DNA from 3 places in the Lysinibacillus sp. YS11 genome. Region 3 is predicted to be linked to each of the others. Evidence: riboswitches for the same ligand, from Rfam matches in the RefSeq annotation. Region 3 holds a riboswitch; each other region holds the start of a gene.
What was found. A riboswitch is a leader RNA that binds a small molecule or an ion and turns the genes downstream of it on or off. The one in region 3 is predicted to bind cobalamin.
Positions count from the first base shown of each region.

Region 1: another riboswitch for cobalamin. It lies ahead of cobT (nicotinate-nucleotide--dimethylbenzimidazole phosphoribosyltransferase); the one in region 3 lies ahead of LBYS11_RS10435 (hypothetical protein).
Region 2: another riboswitch for cobalamin. It lies ahead of metE (5-methyltetrahydropteroyltriglutamate--homocysteine S-methyltransferase); the one in region 3 lies ahead of LBYS11_RS10435 (hypothetical protein).

Region 1 is NZ_CP026007.1:1,207,110-1,211,401, reverse strand. It holds gene LBYS11_RS05620 (methionine gamma-lyase family protein) at 1-46, opposite strand, end outside; gene LBYS11_RS05615 (trimeric intracellular cation channel family protein) at 388-993, shown strand; gene cobT (nicotinate-nucleotide--dimethylbenzimidazole phosphoribosyltransferase) at 1,045-2,100, opposite strand; cobalamin riboswitch at 2,192-2,368, opposite strand; gene LBYS11_RS05605 (hypothetical protein) at 2,776-3,171, shown strand; gene LBYS11_RS05600 (rhodanese-like domain-containing protein) at 3,215-3,517, opposite strand; gene hfq (RNA chaperone Hfq) at 3,613-3,843, opposite strand; gene miaA (tRNA (adenosine(37)-N6)-dimethylallyltransferase MiaA) at 3,941-4,292, opposite strand, start outside.
Region 2 is NZ_CP026007.1:2,280,680-2,284,971, forward strand. It holds gene LBYS11_RS11235 (Lsa family ABC-F type ribosomal protection protein) at 1-1,130, opposite strand, end outside; cobalamin riboswitch at 1,695-1,875, shown strand; gene metE (5-methyltetrahydropteroyltriglutamate--homocysteine S-methyltransferase) at 2,049-4,292, shown strand, end outside.
Region 3 is NZ_CP026007.1:2,110,359-2,114,650, forward strand. It holds gene LBYS11_RS10415 (ABC transporter ATP-binding protein) at 1-76, shown strand, start outside; gene LBYS11_RS10420 (YhfM domain-containing protein) at 113-502, opposite strand; gene LBYS11_RS10425 (PH domain-containing protein) at 613-993, shown strand; gene LBYS11_RS10430 (GNAT family N-acetyltransferase) at 1,157-1,924, opposite strand; cobalamin riboswitch at 2,136-2,320, shown strand; gene LBYS11_RS10435 (hypothetical protein) at 2,546-3,301, shown strand; gene LBYS11_RS10440 (elongation factor G) at 3,418-4,292, opposite strand, start outside.

The DNA.
Region 1 (4,292 bases), 900 kb from region 3:
CCGCTAACGATAGCGTTTCTGTTGATAAATTTGATGTAAACGTCATTCTTTCTTCTCCATTTCACAATGTCTCGCATTTCAATCAGTAAGATTTATTGACTATCTAAATTGACTTCAATCACTCTAGAATTCCCTAACCAACTACTGGTATATAAACGCTTTTGACGAATGTTTTTCTTTATTTTAATCACATTTTATCAATTTGTATGTGCACCTGTAAAACTTGCCTATTGTTTCTAAGAGGATTTTACGCTAAGCTAATGTGCGGACTCATTTCAAGATGCGTATTTAATGACCGATTTTGGCTATTAAATTCATAGATTCTGTTACGTAAAAAGTCTTTTAACTTTTAATAAAGTTTATTTATTGATAGAAGGGGTGAAAGGGATGGCTTGGGAGGTTTTTAGTATTATAGGAACAATTGCCTTTGCTATTTCTGGGGCAATTATTGCCATGGAAGAAGAATACGATTTATTCGGTGTATATATACTTGGTATTGTGACTGCTTTTGGTGGAGGAGCTATCCGAAATTTACTCATTGGACTACCTGTCACAACACTTTGGGGACAGGATATGATGTTTCAAATAGCGCTTGCTGCGATTACGATATTCTTTATTTTTCCGCATCATCTGATTCAACATTGGCATCGTTGGGGTAACTTCACAGATGCGATTGGCTTATCAGCATTCGCTATTCAAGGCGCACTCTATGCTGTTAAGCTTGATATGCCAGTAAGCGCAGTTATTGTAGCTGCTGTTTTGACAGGTTCAGGTGGGGGTATTGTACGAGATTTATTAGCTAGAAGAAAACCATTAGTTCTCCGTGATGAAGTTTATGGTGTTTGGGCAGCTCTTGCTGGACTGCTAATCGGATTCGAGGTTTTTACAGGGGACATTTTCCTTTATATTTTATTCGCAGTGATTACAGCTTTACGAATTCTTTCCTATATGATGAAGTGGCGCTTGCCATTACGAAAATTAAATCGTGCATAAATACCATTCAGCCAATGACCAAAAATTAAGTCATTGGCTGTTTTATTGTTTTTATCTTTTTAACAACTGCATTGATTCTTCTAAAGTCACCATGTTTTTCATCATCGAGCAAGCTGCATCTAAAATAGGAAAGGCTAAGGCTGCTCCAGAACCTTCGCCTAAACGCATATTCATGTGCAACATTGGTTCAATGCCTAGTAAGGCAGCGGCAATTTTTGCCCCTGGTTCCTCTGAAACATGGGAAGGAATGATATAATCGATTACTTTTGGTTCGAGCTTATAAGCAATGAGGGCTGCTATAGTTGAAATAAATCCATCAATGACAACGGGTTTACGATGGGCAGCAGCGCCAAGAATAATACCTGTCATCGCCCCTATCTCTAACCCTCCAACCTTAGCCAGAACATCAATAACATCATTTGGATTAGGCTGATTTAAGGTAATTGCTTTTTCAATAACTGCCGCTTTATAGGCAATGCCTCCTTGGCCTACTCCTGCACCAAACCCCGTTACTTCGATAGGGTTGCATCCCGTCAAAACAGCTAATATCGCAGCACTTGGTGTTGTATTGCCGATGCCCATTTCTCCAGTCCCAAGTACATCAGCACCTTTTATGATTTCCTCAGTGGCCACACGGATTCCTACTTCTATCGATTGAATGGCTTCTTGTTTGGCCATAGCTGGACCTTGTGCCATGTTATCTGTACCATATTTAATTTTATGAATAATGACACCTGCATCAAGTGGAATATCTTCTTTTACACCCACATCTACTGTGACCACCTTTGCATTGGTAATCCCCGCAATCGCACAAACGCCTGTACCCCCCTTAGGAAAATTTAATGTTTGAAAGACCGTAACATCTTGTGGATTCGTGGTTACACCTTCCTCGCAAACACCATGATCTGCAGCACAGACAATCATCACTTTTTTGTCGACCATCGGATATAATTGTCCTGTTATACCAGAGAGCTGTACGGCAAGTGATTCTAGTTTACCCAAGCTACCTGGGGGCTTACAAAGCGCATCAATCCGCTTTCTAGCTTGCTCCATACTTTTCATATCAGCCCCCTGAATGTTTTGAATCGTGTCTTGTAATAATTGCATGATTATTTCTCCTCTCGTTCTCATTAAGACAAAATAAAAAGTCTGTAGTTTATTGTCATGACAAATAAACTACAGACTTTTCCATCATCTATATCTTCTATAGCATGTAGGCAGGTCTCCTGGCTCAAGTTCAACATCTCATAGTACCTTCCCAGCAATTTGCTAGTGGCATACACTACGAAACTCCCTCATACAGTGGCGGGTCCGCTAAAGCTTTTCACTTTATTCCCTATTCTCCCTAGTGGGCACCTATTGCTTTATGTAATTATGTTAAATCTACTTTACAACTTTTTTAGTGTCAAGAGGAAAAAATTTTTTGAGTGTTAACTTAGTACATACTGCTATTCACAATAAAAGCTTATCAAGTGCTTGTCCCAATAAATGAATCCTTCACTTGATTCCTAGTCTTCCATAATTAGTGCTTTTTAGAATTCTCTATGTCTAACACTCGGCTTGTACAAAAATCCATTACTGAATCAATTGCCATAACAAGTAAACTCAGACTTTTCAATCATCTCTATCTTCAATAGCATATGTTCTGCCAATTCACTGAGTAATGTTGAACATAAAAGTTGAAACCTTAATAATCTGTTCAATGTAAACATAAATTATTTCTATGATTAAAATTAGGGTAAGTATCAATAGTAAAACGATGAAAAGTTAGGAGTAGATACGATGAATGCAAAACAATTAAGAAACGCTATTGCTGAAACCTGTGAAACGCACGATAGCCTCTATGCCAAACTCGTAAAACCGATCAATCAGTTGTTAATCAATATCGACGCTTCGATCAGTGAAGAGACAGCAAATAAAATACTAGAAAATTTAAAGTTATTTCATAGTGGTGATAAATACATTACGGAGTGTCATTTCGAGGAGAGTCAAAATTTCTTGAAAGATGGCATTGAGCTTCTCCAAAAAGGGGATTTGGCGAATGGAGCACTACAAATTTATGGAGCTGGTGTAAACTTTGCTAGTTATGCTTCAAAAGTGCAGGGACAAAAAAATGTTAATATCTACAAAAACTTTGAAGAGAATTTTAATTTTATCATGGATGCCTTGAAAAAATAATCATGAAAAAAGAAAGAGTGTATACTCTTTCTTTTTTCATGATTTATTTAAATTCTAATTCTCCATCATAAGCCAGCATGCCGCCTTCAAGGTTTGTTACATCAAATCCTTGGGCCTCTAAGAAAGCACACGCATTGGCAGAACGAGCTCCAGCCTTACATACAATAATATATGGCTTTTCTACATCTAATTCCTCTAAACGTTCAGGGATAGTTCCGAGTGCAATATGTTGAGCACCTGGGATCATGCCATGGGCTACTTCATCCTCTTCACGTACATCGATAATATATAGGTCCTCATTTGCATCTAACAGATCTAATAATTGTGTTGTTTCCATTGTTTTCATAAACTTTGTCCTCCAAAATATCAAATTCCACTATCATTATAGCTTGTAGCAAAAAAAACAGCCAGTGTGAGAACACTAACTGTTTAACAAACTTATTATACTTCTGTCTCTAAAAACTCTATTTGTTTTGCTGGTACGAATGTAGAAATGGCATGCTTATAGATTAGGTGCTGCTTATTCTCAGCATCAAGTAGTAATACTGTAAAATTATCATATGATTTCACAGTCCCTTTTAACTGAAATCCGTTTAATAGAAATACAGTTACAAAAACACTGTTTTTACGTAGTTGGTTCAAGAACGTATCTTGCAAATTGATTGATTTCATCAAATAGCCTCCCTACTAACTTTCTACCTCTTCATTCCTATAGTAGCACGTTCTACCAATTTATCAATTAGTAATTTTTAGAAATTTTTCTTTATTCTTATAATCGATCATCCGGCGTAATAAAATGGACATCCATTTTATTACGGAAATAAGTAAGCTGTCTTTTTGCATAGCGACGGGAATTTTGTTTTAAGCTATCAAGGGCTTCCTCTAGGGTACATTTGCCATCTAAATAATCATATAATTCTTTATACCCGATGGCTTGTATAGACTGCACTCCACGGATATTTTGCTGCCATAATCCCTTCACCTCTTGCAGAAGACCATTTTCCACCATTAAATCAACACGACGATTAATACGGTCATATAGCACGTCACGGGACATGTTTTGACCTAGCCCTAAAATAACATGGTCGTAAAGGGGTACTTCCCCTCGATTTTGCGCTTCT
Region 2 (4,292 bases), 170 kb from region 3:
ACATAGGAAATGACTAGACCTGAAGCTAACTTTATCGAGCCTGTATGTTGGATGGGCTTACCTAGAATAAGTTTTAACATACTACTTTTTCCGCTTCCATTTTTGCCATCTAAAACAACTCGATCCCCTTGTGCCACTTTGAAGCTAATAGGCTTATTCACGATATGGTCATCGTACCGAATCGATACATCCGTGACAACAACCATTTCTTTTGATGGATATGCCAATGGCTCTACTTTCAATGACTCGGTTTTTTCAACATTTTTTAGTAGTTTTGATTTTTCCTCAATAGCTCTTTGTTGTCTGGATTCCAGGTTCTTCGCTCGTTTCATCATCTTGGCTGCTTTATGTCCAACAAAGCCTTTGTCCAGTTTGGAACCTGAATTGGTTGTGCCGTTTTTGGAGGCTTCCACTTGATTAGACCAACCTGACGAACGCTTTGAGGATTGTTTTAATCGGTCGATATCTTTTTGCAGTCGTTGATTGGTTACTTCTTCGTGTTCCTGCTGACGATCAAAATTTAACTTCCAAGAAGAATAATTTCCACTTTGAACGTCAATATTGGCTCTATTAATCGATAGGATATGGTCAACACAGCCATCTAAAAAGCTTCTGTCATGTGAAATTAAAATAAATCCTTTTTTCCTGCGAAGATAATCGGAAACCGTCTTTCTTGCATCCGTGTCTAGGTGATTGGTTGGTTCATCAATTAATAAAAATTGACCCTCTGTCAAAAACAACGCAGCAAGCAGCACCTTTGTTTGTTCGCCATTGGATAATGTTTTAAAAGGACGATACATGACCTCCGCATCTACATGTAGGTAAGCTATTTCACGTAGACATTCCCAATCTTCTGCCTGAGGACAAATTTCCTCAAATATTTCATGGGTATATTTATTTGGATCAGAAACTGGATAGGGGAAATAAGTGAAGTCTACAGAAGAGATGATTTTTCCGCTATACTCATAATTTCCTAATAACAACTGAAAGAATGTTGTTTTACCTCGTCCGTTTCTACCGATAAATCCAAGTTTCCAATCCGTATCGATTTGAAAGTTGACATTCTCAAAAATATTGTCAAAGCTGCTTGGATAAGAAAAAGTTAGGTTTTGTACTTGTATCATGGACATGATAATTCCTCCTTTGTATTGCAACAGTTTACTTTTCATACAAAGTCGGTCTATCCATCTATGGTTCATTTCTCCGTATAAGCAGATGGATATTAACGACTTATACGGAGTGTTACATGCGTTACAATAGTTTCTGAATCGCTCATATTTTTCCTCTCCTTTATGGGTAAATGAAAGGTACAAAATCAACTATGAAAGCAAGAAAAAAACCCTCCAATTGTACATTGGAAGGATTAGTCTTTCTCTGAATAAATGCGATTTGCCATTTGTGTCATGACAAATAAAATGCAAACTGATAGTTAAAAATGGATAGACTAACCCTATATTTTGTGTTTGAAATCATTCAATTCAAATAAAAATATAGTTTAGTTCTTCATTGTCCATTCATCAGTCCTCTCATAATTGTCTTTTTATAGTAACAAATTTTTTTACAGAATACAATGTAACCTTATTTTCATTTAGTACTATACAATAATTCCTATAATATTTATAGAAATAATTTATATAATAGTTGAAAAATAATTTCTACTATTCTGAAATATGTGCTATAGTAGGAGCATAATTGAATATTGTGTAAGACTTGGTGCCAAATGAAAGTTTGGCTTAAAAGGGAAGTCGGTGCAAATCCGACGCTGTCCCGCAACTGTAATTCGGAGCAAATCACAAATGCCACTGGGGAAACTGGGAAGGCTGTGAGGCGTGTTGATGGAAAGCCAGGAGACCTGCCAATTTCTAGTACACACCAAATCCCTACGTGGAAATAGGTGGTGAAAAGTGACCAAATAGGCACTGTGCGATAACGTTTATGCGAAAGTAGATATTTTTTCGTATTGTTTTAGCATTATTAATTTTAACATGCAGCCATTTTCCTAATAGGAGAATGGCTTTTTATTTTTTCTAAAAAAGGAGCTTAAAAACATGAACTATACAAGTACATTGATCGGTTATCCCTATATAGGAGAGGAACGCGAATGGAAAAAAGCACTAGAAGCATTTTGGCGCAATGAACTTTCTGAGGAGGACTTTGAGGAAAAATTAAAGAAAATCCGTTTATCAAGAATAAACAAGCAGCTGCAACTTGGAATCGATATGGTGACAGTTGGCGACTTTACGTTTTACGATAGAATGTTAGATACAGCTTTGATGTTTGGTTTAGTTCCAAAGCGCTTTAACTGGCAAGGTGGTAAAGTCGATTTTCATACCTACTTCAGTGTAGCAAGAGGAGACAAAACAGCCGTAGCTAGTGAAATGACAAAATGGTTTAATACAAATTATCACTACATTGTTCCAGAGTATGAGGGACAAGCCTTACAACTAACAGAAAATAAAGTGTTAGCCGACTTTTTAGAGGCGAAGGAAACTTTCGGTATCATTGCGAAGCCGACACTAATTGGTCCCTATACATTTTATAAGTTAACGAAAGGCTACAACAAATTAACACAGGTTGAGTACTTATTAGCTTTATTACCACTCTATACGCAGGTATTAAAAGAATTAGTGGATGCAGGTGCCACTTGGATTCAGCTAGAAGAGCCATCCCTCGTCTTAACACTTGATCCAGCAGAGATAAAGCTGGTGAAAGAAATGTATGACCAGTTAGCCACTGCCGTTCCTGAGGCTAAAATAATGCTACAGACTTATTTCGAAGCTTTAAGTGCCTATGAAGCATTAAGTACATTGCCTGTTCAAGGATTCGGTTTGGACTTTGTTCATGGCTATAAAGGAAATATGGCGTCACTTCGTCAATTTGGTTTCCCGCAGGATAAAGTATTAGGAATAGGGGTAGTGAATGGCCGTGATATTTGGCGTTCAAACCTGGCGGAGGTCAATGCGACAATTCAAGCCATTGAACAGCTAAGTCATGCTGCTGAACTATGGATTCAACCATCAAGTAACCTACAGCACGTTCCAATCACAACCTCTCTTGAAAATGAACTTGACCCTGTTTTAAAGCAGTCTCTGGCCTTCGCAGATGAGAAAATCGTAGAAATCACGGGGCTGACTAAATATAGACGAGATAAAGATGGTTCCTTACAACATAATTTTTCAGAAAGTATGAAGGCGATTGAGGCTCTAAAAAATCATCCAATCCGCCAAAATAAGTTAATTCATCAAGCCGTTCAAACTGTGACAAAGCAAGATTTTGAACGACACAGTAATTTTACGAAGCGACAAATGATCCAACAACAAGCCTTAGGATTACCGCTGTTTCCAACAACTACAATCGGTAGCTTCCCGCAATCAGATGAAGTGAAAAGAAATCGTAATGCGTGGCGAAAGAAACAATTATCGAATGAAGCCTATGAAACATTTTTAGAAGACGAAACAAAGCGCTGGATCTCCATACAAGAGGAATTAGATATCGATGTACTTGTTCATGGTGAATTTGAGCGTACAGATATGGTCGAATATTTCGGTGAAAAGCTGACTGGCTTTGCCTTTACAGAGAAAGCGTGGGTTGTTTCATATGGATCACGCTGTGTGAAGCCTCCGATCATTTATGGAGATGTTGCATGGGCTTCACCAATTACCGTAAAAGAATCCGCCTATGCCCAAAGCCTAACGAAGCGATTTGTAAAAGGCATGCTGACAGGGCCAGTAACAATATTAAATTGGTCCTTTGTGCGAGATGATTTGTCCCGTAAAGATGTCGCTTATCAAATTGCATTAGCACTCCGTAAAGAGGTGGAAGCACTAGAAAACGCAGGTATATCAATTATTCAAGTGGACGAGCCAGCGTTAAGAGAAGGTTTACCGCTTAGAAAGGAGGAATGGGGGGCTTACTTAGAGTGGGCTGTCAATTCCTTTAAGCTTGCGACATCTAGTGTCAAAGATGAAACACAAATCCATACACATATGTGTTACTGCGAGTTTAATGATTTCATCGAACCAATTAGCGCACTAGATGCAGATGTGATTTCCATAGAAACATCACGAAGTCATGGGGAACTTATTACCTCACTACAAGTACAGCCCTATAAAAAAGGAATTGGCTTAGGCGTCTATGATATTCATAGCCCTCGTGTACCAAGCGAGGATGAAATGCTCGCTATTATGAAAGATAGTCTACAGGTGCTGGACCGTTATCAATTCTGGGTGAATCCAGATTGTGGCTTAAAAACGAGAAAAGAAGATGAAACCGTTGCAGCTTTAGCGAATATG
Region 3 (4,292 bases):
GAGCAACAAAGAGAATAACGGCTTTACCTTCACGGACAGCTATGCAAAAATGCTGTTTCAGGCAATGGATCATTGATTTGGCAAAACACTTCCTTGAATGGGAAGTGTTTTTTTATGAGTGAACTAGCGCAGCTAATTTTTCAGTGAACTCCTCAGATATTGTGTAGATCGTATGCGTATCCTTGACATGCATCAAACTACTGTTTTGCCCTTTATCACCTAACCAAAGATGATAGCCATATTTGTTTCCTGCCTTGTCCACTATTTGTACATCATATTCTGGCGAAGCCATATTGACAACACCCTCGTTTTTGACTGTTGTTGCAATGGCTTGTTGGAATAGTGTAAGTGATTCTTCATCCGTATATTCTTTAAAAAAATCAGTGTTCACCTTGTTAAATTTAGCACCAATAGAAATGCTGACCTTAGCTAATTCATCATCTGGTTTTTCATTACATCCTAGTAAAACAACGGCTAGTAGAGACACTAAGGCAGCTATCATTATTCGCAACCACTCACCCCTTTTATAGGCTAAATAATACCACCATTTCCTGTCGTAGCTCTCACTTCTTTGTAATACATTAAATAAACGAGAGCGAAAGGGGACAGATAGTGGGCTTATTTGATGGATTGATCGGCAATGCAAGCGAGGTGAATTTAGAAAAACTACAGGAGGAGGTCCATAATTTATTAATTCCAAACGAGACAGTCAAGAACGCCTATAAAATTATTAGAGACACGTTTATTTTTACCAATAAACGATTAATCCTCATTGATAAGCAAGGAGTGACTGGCAAGAAAACAGAGTATCATTCCATTCCCTATAAAAATATCGTTCATTTTTCAGTCGAAACAGCTGGAACATTTGATTTAGATGCAGAGCTTAAAATATGGGTGTCTGGCAGTCCATTACCGATTCAAAAAAACTTCAATAAGGCGACAAATATTTATAAGGTGCAAAGCGTCTTAGCACAGTATGTTTTGGGGACGTAATGAAGGTGCTAATAGTACATGTGCACAACCAAAAGCCCGCAGATTTGCGAGGCTTTTTTGTCGTGCCGGGAAGGGGTCGGTGTAACGGATTTTAAGTCGGCTTCATGATTACGGTAAGCTCGAAAATACTGTCAAGTGTAAATAAGAGCGCCTTGCCGAGACCTTATTCAAATACAATCATTTCTCCGACTTCTTTAAACCCGAAGCGTTTATAAATATTTTTTCCATCCTCTGATGCCTGTAAGACTACGGGCTTTTGCTTATTGATTGTTTGACTGAGTAGGAATTGAAACATCTCACTGCCATAGCCGTTGCCCCTATACGCATCTTTTGTCATCACATCATAAATCCCATAGCTATGTTTACTGTCGATTAATAATCCCGTAGCGATAGGTACTTCCTTTATACAACCAATAAACATGCGAGCATTTGATGCTAGTTTTTCCTGTGAGAATTGATGAAAGTAAATTTCTAATGCATCTCTTTCTGCTGTTTCTCCAAATAAACTTAGAAAAACTTCCTTATATTGTAGAAGCTCTTCCTTGTTACTTACTTCTGTGATGGTAAGATAATTGGAAATTCGTGGACCTGTGTGAAGTGTATGGTCAAGCTTCATCATCATATTTCGTTCAGCTTCCTGTAAATTGCAGTCTTTTATCAGCTGTAGCCAATCATCGCTTAGATAGTTGGCATCCACCCACGTACTGAAGGGAAGTTTATTCACAATGAAATGATTAATCCTTTGTTTAAGATGATTTTCCTTATGAATTATAGGCGATTTCGCTACTAACAAATTAAATGTATCAGTTGGAATATTCGTATTGGCTATGACAAAATGAGCTTCCTCTATAATTTGTCCAGAAACGGCTCGAGTAAATAGTTTCATTTTTTCCTCTAAATTACTCGTCACTAATTGTTGACTTGTTTTCATATTTTTCATCCTTCCACTATTAGAAGTACACTATCTTTCATTATAAAGTCAATGAAAGATAAAAAATACGCAGTTCACCTTTTTTATATCCCCCTCTAACTTTATTAGTAGTTTGGAAAATATTGTGATATTTGACTTTGGAAAAACACTACTTTACAATTGATTTTAGTAATCTAATAGGAATGTGCTTATACTCATTCCTATGACAACTGAATAGCGTGTAGTAAGAGGTGTAAATTGCGTGCAATTTGCTTAAAAGGGAAGTCGGTGCGAATCCGACACTGTCCCGCAACTGTAAATGTGAGCGACTTTTCAGTATCCACTGTCTTTGGACGGGAAGGAGAAAAGAAGCGATGATCATGAGTCAGGATACCTGCCTGTTACGAGTACACACCATAAACCTACGAGGAATAGGAGGTGGCATGTTGACAAAACAGAATGCTCTGTTCGTCACAGTACGTCAAACGCCCATAGTAAATGAAAGGGTTCATAATCGAACTCGTTCACACATACTTAGGGTTTGTTTGGCATTGTGTGATGAAAGAAGATAAAATGAAGGATTTCCTCAAAAGTAGGGAGTCCTTTTTGTTTTGAAAATATGTACGCAAAGGGGATGCACGTATGACAAATATTCATGTAACGACAACGTTGGAAACGCCTTATGAAGATCTGAACATTTGTAAGCAACCACGAACAGAAGTTGCCAAGAAAGCGAAAACAAGAATGGTGGTCGAGTCTCTGATCGATCAATTATTAGCAACGAAGCTGATTCGCAATGATCGCTTCTTTGAGCAAATCTTATATAATAAAGAAATTATTTGGATACAAAATGGGGATGTGGACGGTCATCTTTTAGCGAAAGCAGCCATAGCAGATGAACTAAAAACAAAGACGAATAGTTTTATGATGTACATGCCGACCAATCCGATTGTCTATGAGGTCAACGGAGAAGCGTATCACTTAATTACGCGCATTGATTCTACACGCGCAAAGCCCAACCTTGACCGTCTATCATTGGAGCCAAAGCCTGTTTTAAGTGCCGCTCGTGTCAATGACTTATTATGCTCGATTGTCATGCGCTTTTACGAAACATATTTATATGATTTAGCATCTCATCATGACAAACTCATTGCATTTGTGCAGCAGGAATATGCCCAATTTATTGAAGCGGTGCAAGCGTTAAATGATTATCATTTCAACTGGCATCCACGTGGCAACGGTCACGAGCTTTTACTGCAATTAATTGATCATCTACAACTATTAAAAAGTCAACCTGGTAAGGTACTAATTGATTTTACGAACAAGCATGACTATGTAATAGTTGAACCCGCATATTTGTTGGACAATCCAACAAAGAAAGCTGTCGGTGCACTATAAAAACAAGCCCTCCATTTTTTGGAGGGCTTGTAATATCTTATGGTAGGGTAGAGATATATTGATGCCCAAGAAAGAAATACCCGCGGATTACCCGAAGCGAGCAGGCTCATCCCACCCTACAGGCAATGCATGGCTGCCTGTGCTTCTTGCCATGGAACCGAATATCCTTTGCCCTTAGCACAAAAGATACTAGAGGAACTATACTCAGGGTCGGCATTTTTATCGTAGCCAATCTGTGCAATCACATCCTCTGTATTATGGCACACATCATAGCCATCAAATTGGAGTGTGAGTGCACCTTTCCCATTTGTATAGGCGGCAAAGGTTGTGCTGTAGCTCATTAAAGTGGCAACAGGTGCACGACCTGTTAGGATAACATCCGTTTCGGATAAAATCGGGTCATCGAACGTGCCAGCTGCTTGCTGAATATCAGTCATCATACGACCGATAAAGTCATTTGAAGCTTTCATTTTAAAGCGATAATAGGGTTCAAGTAGGACATTTTGTGCCTGCTCCAGCCCCTGACGCAGGGCACGGAAACTGGCTTCACGGAAATCTCCCCCCGATGTATGTTCATTGTGCCCGCGACCTGTTAGAAGTGTAAAATGAATATCTGTTACAGGGAAGCCTGTCAGTAGCCCATGATGGTCACGCTCAAACAGATGCTTTTCAACAAGGCGCTGATTGCCTACAGATAAATGATCGGCATGACAGGCATTGGTGAAGGTATTACCTGTTCCACGTGGATTTGGCTCCATTAATAAATGAACTTCTGCATAATGCTTGAGGGGCTCGAAATGACCATAGCCCGTTACGGTCGTCGCAATGGTTTCCATGTATAAAATTTGCGGCTCACCAAAGGAGACAGCTAATGAAAAACGCGTCATTAATACCTCTGTCAGGACCTCCAATTGAATAGCACCCATAATATGCACATGGATTTCCTGAAATTTTTCCTGCCAGACCACACGCAAGGACGGTTCTTCTGCTT